DNA from 3 places in the Staphylococcus sp. AC872 genome. Region 2 is predicted to be linked to each of the others. Evidence: predicted binding sites of a transcription regulator. Region 2 holds the regulator's gene; each other region holds the start of a gene.

The links. The regulator CtsR, encoded in region 2, represses protease genes until heat stress. The targets are predictions, from matches to a motif close to ATGGTCAATAAAGGTCAAACA.
Region 1: a site for CtsR is predicted at 1,374-1,394, ahead of clpP (ATP-dependent Clp endopeptidase proteolytic subunit ClpP). Genes of this name have one in related genera too.
Region 3: a site for CtsR is predicted at 1,309-1,329, ahead of clpB (ATP-dependent chaperone ClpB). Genes of this name have one in related genera too.

Annotation. Positions count from the first base shown of each region.
Region 1 is NZ_CEEDKW010000004.1:193,269-196,561, forward strand. Features, by position in the region: gene whiA (DNA-binding protein WhiA) at 54-998, shown strand; tRNA gene ACZ267_RS08140 (tRNA-Arg) at 1,179-1,250, opposite strand; gene clpP (ATP-dependent Clp endopeptidase proteolytic subunit ClpP) at 1,440-2,030, shown strand; gene ACZ267_RS08150 (hypothetical protein) at 2,139-2,327, opposite strand; gene ACZ267_RS08155 (TIGR01777 family oxidoreductase) at 2,347-3,246, opposite strand.
Region 2 is NZ_CEEDKW010000009.1:64,087-67,379, reverse strand. Features, by position in the region: gene pdxT (pyridoxal 5'-phosphate synthase glutaminase subunit PdxT) at 1-53, shown strand, start outside; gene ACZ267_RS11510 (NupC/NupG family nucleoside CNT transporter) at 110-1,324, opposite strand; gene ACZ267_RS11505 (CtsR family transcriptional regulator) at 1,480-1,941, shown strand; gene ACZ267_RS11500 (UvrB/UvrC motif-containing protein) at 1,962-2,519, shown strand; gene ACZ267_RS11495 (protein arginine kinase) at 2,512-3,293, shown strand, end outside.
Region 3 is NZ_CEEDKW010000002.1:566,797-570,089, reverse strand. Features, by position in the region: gene ACZ267_RS05720 (acyltransferase family protein) at 1-1,007, shown strand, start outside; gene clpB (ATP-dependent chaperone ClpB) at 1,385-3,293, shown strand, end outside.

The DNA of each region.
Region 1 (3,293 bases), on a different contig from region 2:
AAAGTCATTGCGAAAGAATCATGTAGGCGATGATAGGAAGGAATGAGTGTTCTATGAGCTTTGCATCAGATATGAAAAATGAATTAACTCGTATAGATGTAGATGAAGCTAATGCGAAAGCAGAGCTCAGTGCATTAATTCGTATGAATGGGGCACTTAGTTTGTCCAATCAACAGTTTGTGATAAATGTTCAAACTGAAAATGCCACAACTGCTAGAAGAATCTATTCACTGATTAAGCGTATCTTTAATGTTGAAGTAGAAATATTAGTACGTAAAAAAATGAAATTGAAGAAAAATAATATTTACATTTGTCGTACAAAGATGAAAGCACGAGAGATTCTTGATGAATTAGGAATTTTAAAAGAAGGCGTATTTACACATGAAATTGATCCAGAGATGATTCAAGATGATGAAATGAGACGAAGTTACTTGCGTGGCGCATTTTTAGCAGGGGGTTCTGTCAATAACCCTGAAACATCTTCATATCATTTAGAAATCTTTTCTCAATTTGAGAATCATTCTGAAGGATTAACTAAGTTGATGAATAGTTACGAATTAAATGCAAAACATCTTGAACGTAAAAAGGGTAGTATCGTTTATTTAAAAGAAGCGGAAAAAATATCTGACTTTTTAAGTTTAATTGGTGGATATCAAGCACTACTCAAATTTGAAGACGTACGTATTGTACGTGATATGAGAAATTCCGTTAATCGATTAGTAAACTGTGAAACAGCCAATTTAAATAAAACTGTGAGCGCAGCTATGAAACAAGTTGAAAGTATTCAATTAATTGACCAAGAAATTGGTTTAGATAATTTGCCAGATCGTTTACGTGAAGTCGCGAAATTACGTGTTGAACATCAAGAAATTTCTTTAAAAGAATTAGGTGAAATGATTTCCACAGGACCTATTTCTAAATCAGGTATGAACCATCGATTAAGAAAATTAAACGAATTAGCAGATAAAATCCGAAACGGCGAGAAGATTGAATTATAAAAAACTATCCCAATGGTATGAGATTCAGAAAAATATATCATATTGAAATGATAAAATAAAAGCCATGTCTCATTGATAGAACACATTGTGTAATCATGTATTCTAAATTTGAAGATCATGGCTTTCTTCTGTTAATTTGAATCACTACATAAGCAGTCTTTGTATTTAACCATATATGAGCCCCCTCGAAGGGAATCGAACCCCTATTCTAAGAACCGGAATCTTATGTGTTATCCATTACACTACAAGGGGAAAATAGATAAAGCTTATTTCTGTACTAAATGATATAAAATCAGTACAATCAAAAATAGTTATTTCTAGTGTACAAAAGTAATTCACTTAACGTCAATTAGCAATTAAACTAAAAGAACTTTATTTTTGACCATTTTTGACTTTTAGGTTAAAATATGAAGTAACAGTTATTACAAGGAGGAAATATAGATGAATTTAATTCCTACAGTTATTGAAACAACAAATCGTGGTGAACGTGCGTATGACATTTATTCACGATTATTAAAAGACCGTATTATTATGTTAGGTTCACAAATTGATGATAACGTTGCTAACTCAATTGTATCTCAATTATTATTCTTACAAGCCCAAGACTCTGAAAAAGATATTTACTTATATATCAATTCACCAGGGGGAAGCGTGACAGCTGGCTTTGCTATCTATGATACAATTCAACATATCAAACCAGATGTTCAAACAATTTGTATTGGTATGGCTGCGTCAATGGGTTCATTCTTATTAGCAGCAGGTGCAAAAGGTAAACGTTATGCTTTACCAAACGCTGAAGTAATGATTCACCAACCATTAGGTGGTGCACAAGGTCAAGCAACTGAAATCGAGATTGCTGCCAACCATATTTTAAAAACTCGTGAAAAATTAAATCGTATTTTTTCTGAAAGAACAGGTCAATCTATTGAAAAAATCCAACAAGATACTGATCGTGACAATTTCTTAACAGCTGAAGAAGCTAAAGCATATGGTTTAGTTGATGAAGTTATGGAACCAGAAGGTAAACAATAATATTTCTATTTAATTAGACATATTAATCGAAGTTCAATAAAAAGAAGTCAGGACCGTCATTTAAGGTCCTGACTTCTTTTTTATTTAAATTGATTTGCTTGAAATTAACTATTTTAACTTATGTCTCAATCCATTAATTGAAATATACGAGACTATAAGACCAATAATGATAAATAGGACAGAGAGTAATATCATAATTATTGTTTGATCAAATACTAAGACACCATTCAAAATACAGATTAGGCCTGCTATTATCATTAAAATGTATGTGAGTTTGTCATTTTGATTGTTTTCCATTGTTGTTGTACCTCTTAATTTAATTTCTGATTAAATCATCTAGTGCATTTTTAAGATTATTATACATGAAATTAAATCCTAGTGCTTCGAGTTTATTTGGTAATACCTTTTGTGTATCTAAAACAACGGTAGACATTTCACCAAGTACTAGTCTCATTGCAAAGCTTGGAACCCATGTTTCATGAGGTTTATGCATTGCACGAGCTAACGTATAACCGAATAAATTCTGACGTTCAGGTATTGGTGCAGTTAAGTTAAATGGGCCTTTGGCTTTGTCATTACCAATTGTAAATAATATTGCACGTGTTAAATCATCAATGTGAATCCATGAATACCATTGGAAACCAGATCCTAATTTACCACCGACATAAAATTGATAAGGTAATTTCATTGTTTGTAATGCGCCACCATCATTAGATAAAATCATTCCAAAGCGACCTAAAACGACTCTTGTTCCAAATGCTTCGAATTGCTTAGCAAATCTTTCCCATTGATAAACAATATCTGATAAAAAGTCAAACGGTAATGTTTTAAAAAGTTCTGTATAACTATGATGATAATTAGGTGGGTAATATCCCATAGCACTAGCATTAAATAATACTTCTGGCTTCTTTTCTCTTTCTTTAAATAATTCAAAAAGGGCTTGTGTAGATTGAATTCTGCTTAACATTAATGTTTGTTTGTAGTCTTTAGTCCAACGTTTATTAAGTGTTGCACCAGCTAGATTAATAACGATATCGATATCAGGCACTTTACTTTCCCAACCGTGTTTAGACCAATTCACATATGAAATCTGAGAATCGTTCGATTGTTCATCATGTCGAGTCAAAATAGTAATATGAGCGTTTGATTTCTTAATTTCATTCACTAAGTGTGAACCTACCATGCCAGTTCCACCAGTAATTAAATATTGTTTCATTATCTCACCTCAATAAAAAATTCTAACCTTATTAATAGTTAGTAGTG
Region 2 (3,293 bases):
CAGATGATTATCGTGTAACTGATTATTTTATAAACCATATGATTCAAAAATAAAAATAAGGCAATGTATGATTGAGTTTAAATGCTCTTTCATACATTGCCTTTGTTCATTAGATGAAGAATCCAGCAATTGCTGCTGAAATAAATGATACTAATGTCGCACCGAATAATAATTTTAATCCGAATCTTGCAACAACGTCACCTTTTTTATCATTTAATGATTTAATAGCACCAGAAATAATACCAATCGAGCTAAAGTTAGCAAATGATACTAAGAATACTGAAGTAACACCTTTAGCGTGTTCTGAAATGCCATTTAACTTACCTAATGCCTGCATTGCAACGAATTCATTTGATAATAATTTAGTTGCCATAACAGAACCTGATTGTACTGCGTCGTTCCATGGGACACCTGCTAAGAATGCAAATGGAGCAAATACAAATCCAATTAAAGTTTGGAAATCCCATTTGATTGCGCCATGTGAAAGTAAACTGAAAGTACCACTTACTAAGCCATTTAGTAACGCGATAATTGCGATGTATCCGATAAGCATCGCACCTACAATGACTGCCACTTTAAATCCATCTAGAATATACTCCCCAAGCATTTCAAAGAAAGATTGATTTTTCGTTTCACTTTCGGCTACTAATAATTTATCATCCTCTTCATTAACTTGATAAGGGTTAATGATTGAAGCGATGATGAAACCACCGAATAAGTTTAATACAACAGCTGTTACAACGTATTTCGGTTCAATTAATGTGAAATAAGCACCTATAATTGAAGCAGATACTGTAGACATTGCAGATGCTGTTAAAGTATACAAACGTTGTTTAGGTATATAAGGAAGTTGTTGTTTTAAAGAAATAAACACTTCAGATTGACCTAAAATTGCTGCTGCTACTGCATTGTATGATTCCAAACGTCCCATACCATTGATTTTTGAAATAAGGAAACCTAATACGTTAATTATAAATGGTAAAATTTTAGTGTATTGTAGAATCCCAATTAATGCTGAAATAAATACAATTGGTAATAAAACGTTAAAGAAAAATGGTGGATTTTTAGGATCTACATATTTAAAACCACCGAAAACGAAGTTAACGCCTTCTGCTGCTTTAGATAGCAAATAACCAAAACCATTAGCAATACCACCAATGACTGTAATACCAATGTTTGTTTTTAATAAAATGAAGGCGAAAATTAATTGAATAACTAATAATAGTCCAACATATTGCCAACGAATATTCTTTCTATCTGAACTAAATAAGTACGCGAGTGCTAAGAAGAAAATAATTCCAATAATCCCAATGAGAATGTGCATGTTTTTTCATTCCTTTAATTTATTCTATTGTCTATCATACAATAAAAAATAAGCGCTAACATCATAAATTTTAAAAATTTAAAATCAAATTAATTGAAAATGGTCAAAGTTGGTCATATAATATAGTCAAAGAAGGTCAAAAAGAGGTGATAATCATGCATAATATGTCCGACATCATAGAACAGTACATTAAACATTTATTTGAAGAAACCAATGAAGATGTGGTGGAAATTCAAAGAGCAAATATTGCTCAACGTTTTGACTGCGTCCCTTCTCAATTAAACTATGTGATTAAAACTAGATTTACAAATGAGCATGGTTACGAAATAGAAAGTAAACGTGGTGGTGGAGGATACATCCGAATCACGAAAATTGAAAACAAAGATGAAACAGGTTATATTAATCATTTACTTCAATTAATAGGTCCTTCAATATCTCAACAACAAGCACTTTATTTAATAGATGGCTTGTTAGATAAAGGACTTGTGAATGAAAGAGAAGCAAAAATGATTATTGCTGCCATTGATCGAGAAACGTTAAAAATGGATATTGTTTCTCGAGATATTATTAGAGCAAATATTCTTAAACGAATTTTACCTGTCATAAATTATTACTAGAGGAATTGAGGTGTTGCTTTTTGCTTTGTGAAAATTGCCATTTAAATGAAGCTGAAGTGAAATTAACTGTTAAAAGTAAAGATGGTATGCAAGAAAAATGGGTGTGTAGTACTTGTGCGCAAGGTGATAACCCATGGACACACCAAGAGCAATCATCCTATCATCATCAAGATGATATAGAAGAAGCATTTGTTGTAAAGCAAATATTACAACATTTAGCAACTAAACATGGTATTAATTTTCAAGAAATGGCATTTCAGGAAGAAAAAAGATGTCCAACTTGTCATATGACGTTAAAAGACATAGCACATGTAGGCAAATTTGGTTGTTCTAATTGCTATGCCACATTTAAGGATGACATCCTAGACATAGTAAGACGTGTGCAAGGCGGTCAATATGAACATGTAGGAAAGGTACCTCACTCTTCTTATCATAAGCTTGCACTTAAAAAGAAAATCGAAGAGAAAAAGCAATATTTACAACAATTAATAGATGAACAAGATTTCGAACAGGCAGCTATTGTTCGAGACGAAATCAAATCGCTAAGTGAAGAGAGCGAGGTGCAACATGATGAGTGACTTAGAACCTAACATTAGTGAGTGGATGAAAACGAATAAAGAAGCACCAGTGGTCATTTCTTCAAGAATTCGCCTAGCAAGAAATCTTGAAAATCATGTTCACCCACTCATGTTTCCGACAGAACAAGATGGATTTAGAGTAATAAATGAAGTACAAGATGCATTACCTAGCATGACTTTAAAAAGACTAGATATGATGGACCAACAAAATAAAATGAAATTGGTTGCTAAACATTTGGTAAGTCCAGAGTTGATCAAACAACCAGCATCGGCTGTTCTACTAAATGATGATGAATCTATTAGTGTCATGATTAATGAAGAAGATCATATTAGAATTCAAGCGCTTGGTACAGATTTATCATTAGAAAGATTGTATAAAGAAGCGTCAGCACTAGATGATGAAATCGACCAACAACTTGATATTAGCTATGATGAACATTTAGGGTACTTAACTACATGTCCTACTAATATCGGAACTGGTATGAGAGCAAGTGTGATGTTGCATTTGCCTGGTCTTTCTATAATGAAAAGAATGTCAGGTATAGCACAGACTATTAACCGATTTGGTTTTACCATTCGAGGAATATATGGTGAAGGGTCACAAGTTTATGGCCACATTTACCAGGTTTCAAACCAATTAACATTGGGGAAAACAGAAGAAGAAATCATAGAGAATTTAACAGAAGTAATCAATCAAATTATAAATGAAGAACTTCAAATCCGATCAAGATTAGATAAACATAAACATATAGAAACATTAGATAGAGTCTATCG
Region 3 (3,293 bases), on a different contig from region 2:
GCGACTGGATATATGATGGTGGATTTTATATTATTTCTGCTATGACGTTGTTGATAATCGCAAGTGTTGTTCATCCATCTACATTAGTATCGAAGTTATTAGGTAATCCATTATTTGTTTATATCGGTAAACGTTCATATAGTTTATATTTATGGCATTTCCCTATTATTAGCTTTGTACATAGTCATTTTATTGCAGGTCAAATTCCATTCTATGTTTACATTGTGGATATTATTTTAACAGTATTATGTGCTGAAGCTTCTTATAGATATATCGAAACACCATTTAGAAAAGAAGGTTTAAAGGCATTTACGTTGAAACGTAAATACAAACCTGCACTTATAAGAACGATTGCAATTATGATATGTATCATTCCATTTGCATTTATTATGGGTGGTGCGTTTGATGGTTTAGGAAAAGATAAAATCGATCAAAAATCAAATTCATTTAATACTGATTTAGAAGATAAATATTTAATAAGAATGATTCCAATAGATAAAATTGGCCAAAAAAATAGTAAGGACACAGATGTGTATACTGATATTAGTCCATTGTTAATCGGTGATTCGGTAATGGTAGATATTGGTGAGAACTTTAAAGATAGGGTACCTAAAGCTAAAATTGATGGTAAGGTTGGTCGTAATTTGTATCAAGCTATTCCACTAGTAGAAGCTAATTATAAACAATATAATAAAAAAACAGACCAAGTTATTTTAGAATTAGGTACTAATGGAGATTTTAATAAAAAGCAACTTGATGATTTAATTAATAAATTTGGAGATGCGCAAGTATATTTGGTCAATACTAGAGTACCAAGAGGGTACGAGGATCATGTCAATAAACTAATGGCAGATGCAGCTAAAGAAAAAAGTAATGTAACATTAATCGATTGGTATAAAAGATCAGAAGGACATACAGAATACTTTGCGCCAGATGGCATACATTTAGAACATAGTGGTGTAGAAGCCTTAACAGATGAAATTTTAAGTAAGATTAAAAAGAAATAATCATCCAACAAATTAATAAATCAAACTAATCATACGTGTTTGACTTTACTAAAATATATTGAATGGTGAATAAATTTATAAAGAAAGCCCGAGATAAATAGATATCTCGGGTTATTTTCTATTATTTAACGAAACAGTTAAATATAGTTATTAATGCTTTGTTTGTTGTTTGAATTATTGGGAAATAGAATAATAAAAGGTTTGATTCATCACATTTGATATTAAAAATAAACCTAAAAAATATTACAAAAAACAAGCTTAAGTTGTTGATAATTTATTAGAAGGGGACTATAATATAGTTAAGGTCAAAGAAAGTCAAAGTTAAATCGAAATTTTTTTACCTTTGACCGACTCTAAAATAATAGAGGTGAAAACAATTGGATATCAATAAAATGACATATGCTATACAAGGTTCATTACAAAGAGCCATTGAGTATAGTAAAGAATTTGAATTACAAAATATCGAAATTGAAGCAATTTTAAAAGCGACATTAAATGAAAGTGAAAGTTTAATTAAGAGTGTTCTAGAACGTGCAAATATTGATGTAGAAGAACTAGAAAAAGCTTATGATAATAAATTAAAAGCTTATCCAACTGTACAAGGAGATAATGTACAGTATGGTCAATATATAAGTGCAAAAGCGAATGAATTGATGAATAAATCTGAAACATATATGAATGAATATGATGATGAATTTATTTCAATGGAACATGTACTTCGTGCAGCAATGGACATTGATCAAACTACACAAAACTTTATAGGTAATAAAACTGAAGTGGTTAAAGAAATTATTAATAAAATAAGAGGGGGAAATCATGTGACTAGTCAGAACCCAGAAGTAAATTATGAAGCATTAGAAAAATATGGACGTGACTTAGTAGAAGAGGTACGTCAAGGTAAAATGGATCCGGTCATTGGCCGTGATGAAGAAATTCGTAACACAATTCGTATATTAAGTCGTAAAACAAAAAACAATCCAGTGCTAATTGGTGAACCAGGTGTTGGTAAAACAGCGATTGTCGAAGGATTAGCACAACGTATTGTTAAAAAGGACGTACCGGAATCATTATTAGATAAAACCATTTTCGAACTTGATTTAAGTGCATTGGTTGCAGGTGCCAAATTTAGAGGTGAATTCGAAGAGCGCTTAAAAGCAGTACTTAAAGAAGTTAAGGAATCTGATGGTAGAATTATATTATTTATAGATGAAATTCATATGTTAGTAGGTGCTGGTAAAACAGATGGCGCAATGGATGCCGGAAATATGTTGAAACCAATGTTAGCACGTGGTGAATTACATTGTATTGGTGCTACAACATTAAATGAATATAGAGAATATATCGAAAAAGATTCAGCTTTAGAACGTCGTTTCCAAAAAGTGGGTGTCAGTGAACCTGATGTAGAAGATACAATATCTATTCTACGTGGCTTGAAAGAGCGCTATGAAGTGTATCATGGTGTACGTATTCAAGACCGTGCATTAGTTGCAGCAGCAGAACTTTCCGACAGATATATTACTGATAGATTTTTACCTGATAAAGCCATTGACTTGGTTGACCAAGCATGTGCCACTATACGTACTGAAATGGGTTCAAATCCAACTGAATTAGACCAAGTTAATCGACGTGTAATGCAATTAGAAATTGAAGAAAGTGCATTGAAAAATGAATCTGACAACGCTAGTAAACAACGTTTAGAAGAACTTCAAGAAGAATTATCAAATGAAAAAGAAAAACAAGCGTCATTACAATCACGTGTAGAACAAGAAAAAGAAAAAATTGCGAAACTACAAGAAAAACGTGCAGAATTAGATGAAAGTAGAAAAGCTTTAGAAGACGCACAAACTAATAATAATCTAGAAAAAGCAGCAGAATTACAATATGGTAAAATACCTCAATTAGAAAAAGAATTAAAAGAATTAGAAGACGTTTTCCAAGATGAACAAGGCGAAGATAATGATAGAATGATTCGTGAAATTGTATCTGATGAAGAAATTGGTGATATCGTTAGTCAATGGACTGGTATCCCAGTTTCTAAATTAGTTGAAACAGAAAGAGAAAAATTACTTCATTTAGGTGACATTCTTCATAAACGTGTGGTTGGACAAGATAAAGCTGTAGACTTAGTATCAGACGCAGTTGTACGTGCAAGAGCAGGTATTAAAGATCCGAATAGACCTATCGGTAGTTTCCTATTCTTAGGACCTACAGGTGTAGGTAAAACAGAATTAGCTAAATCATTAGCAGCGTCATTATTTGATTCTGAAAAACATATGATACGCATTG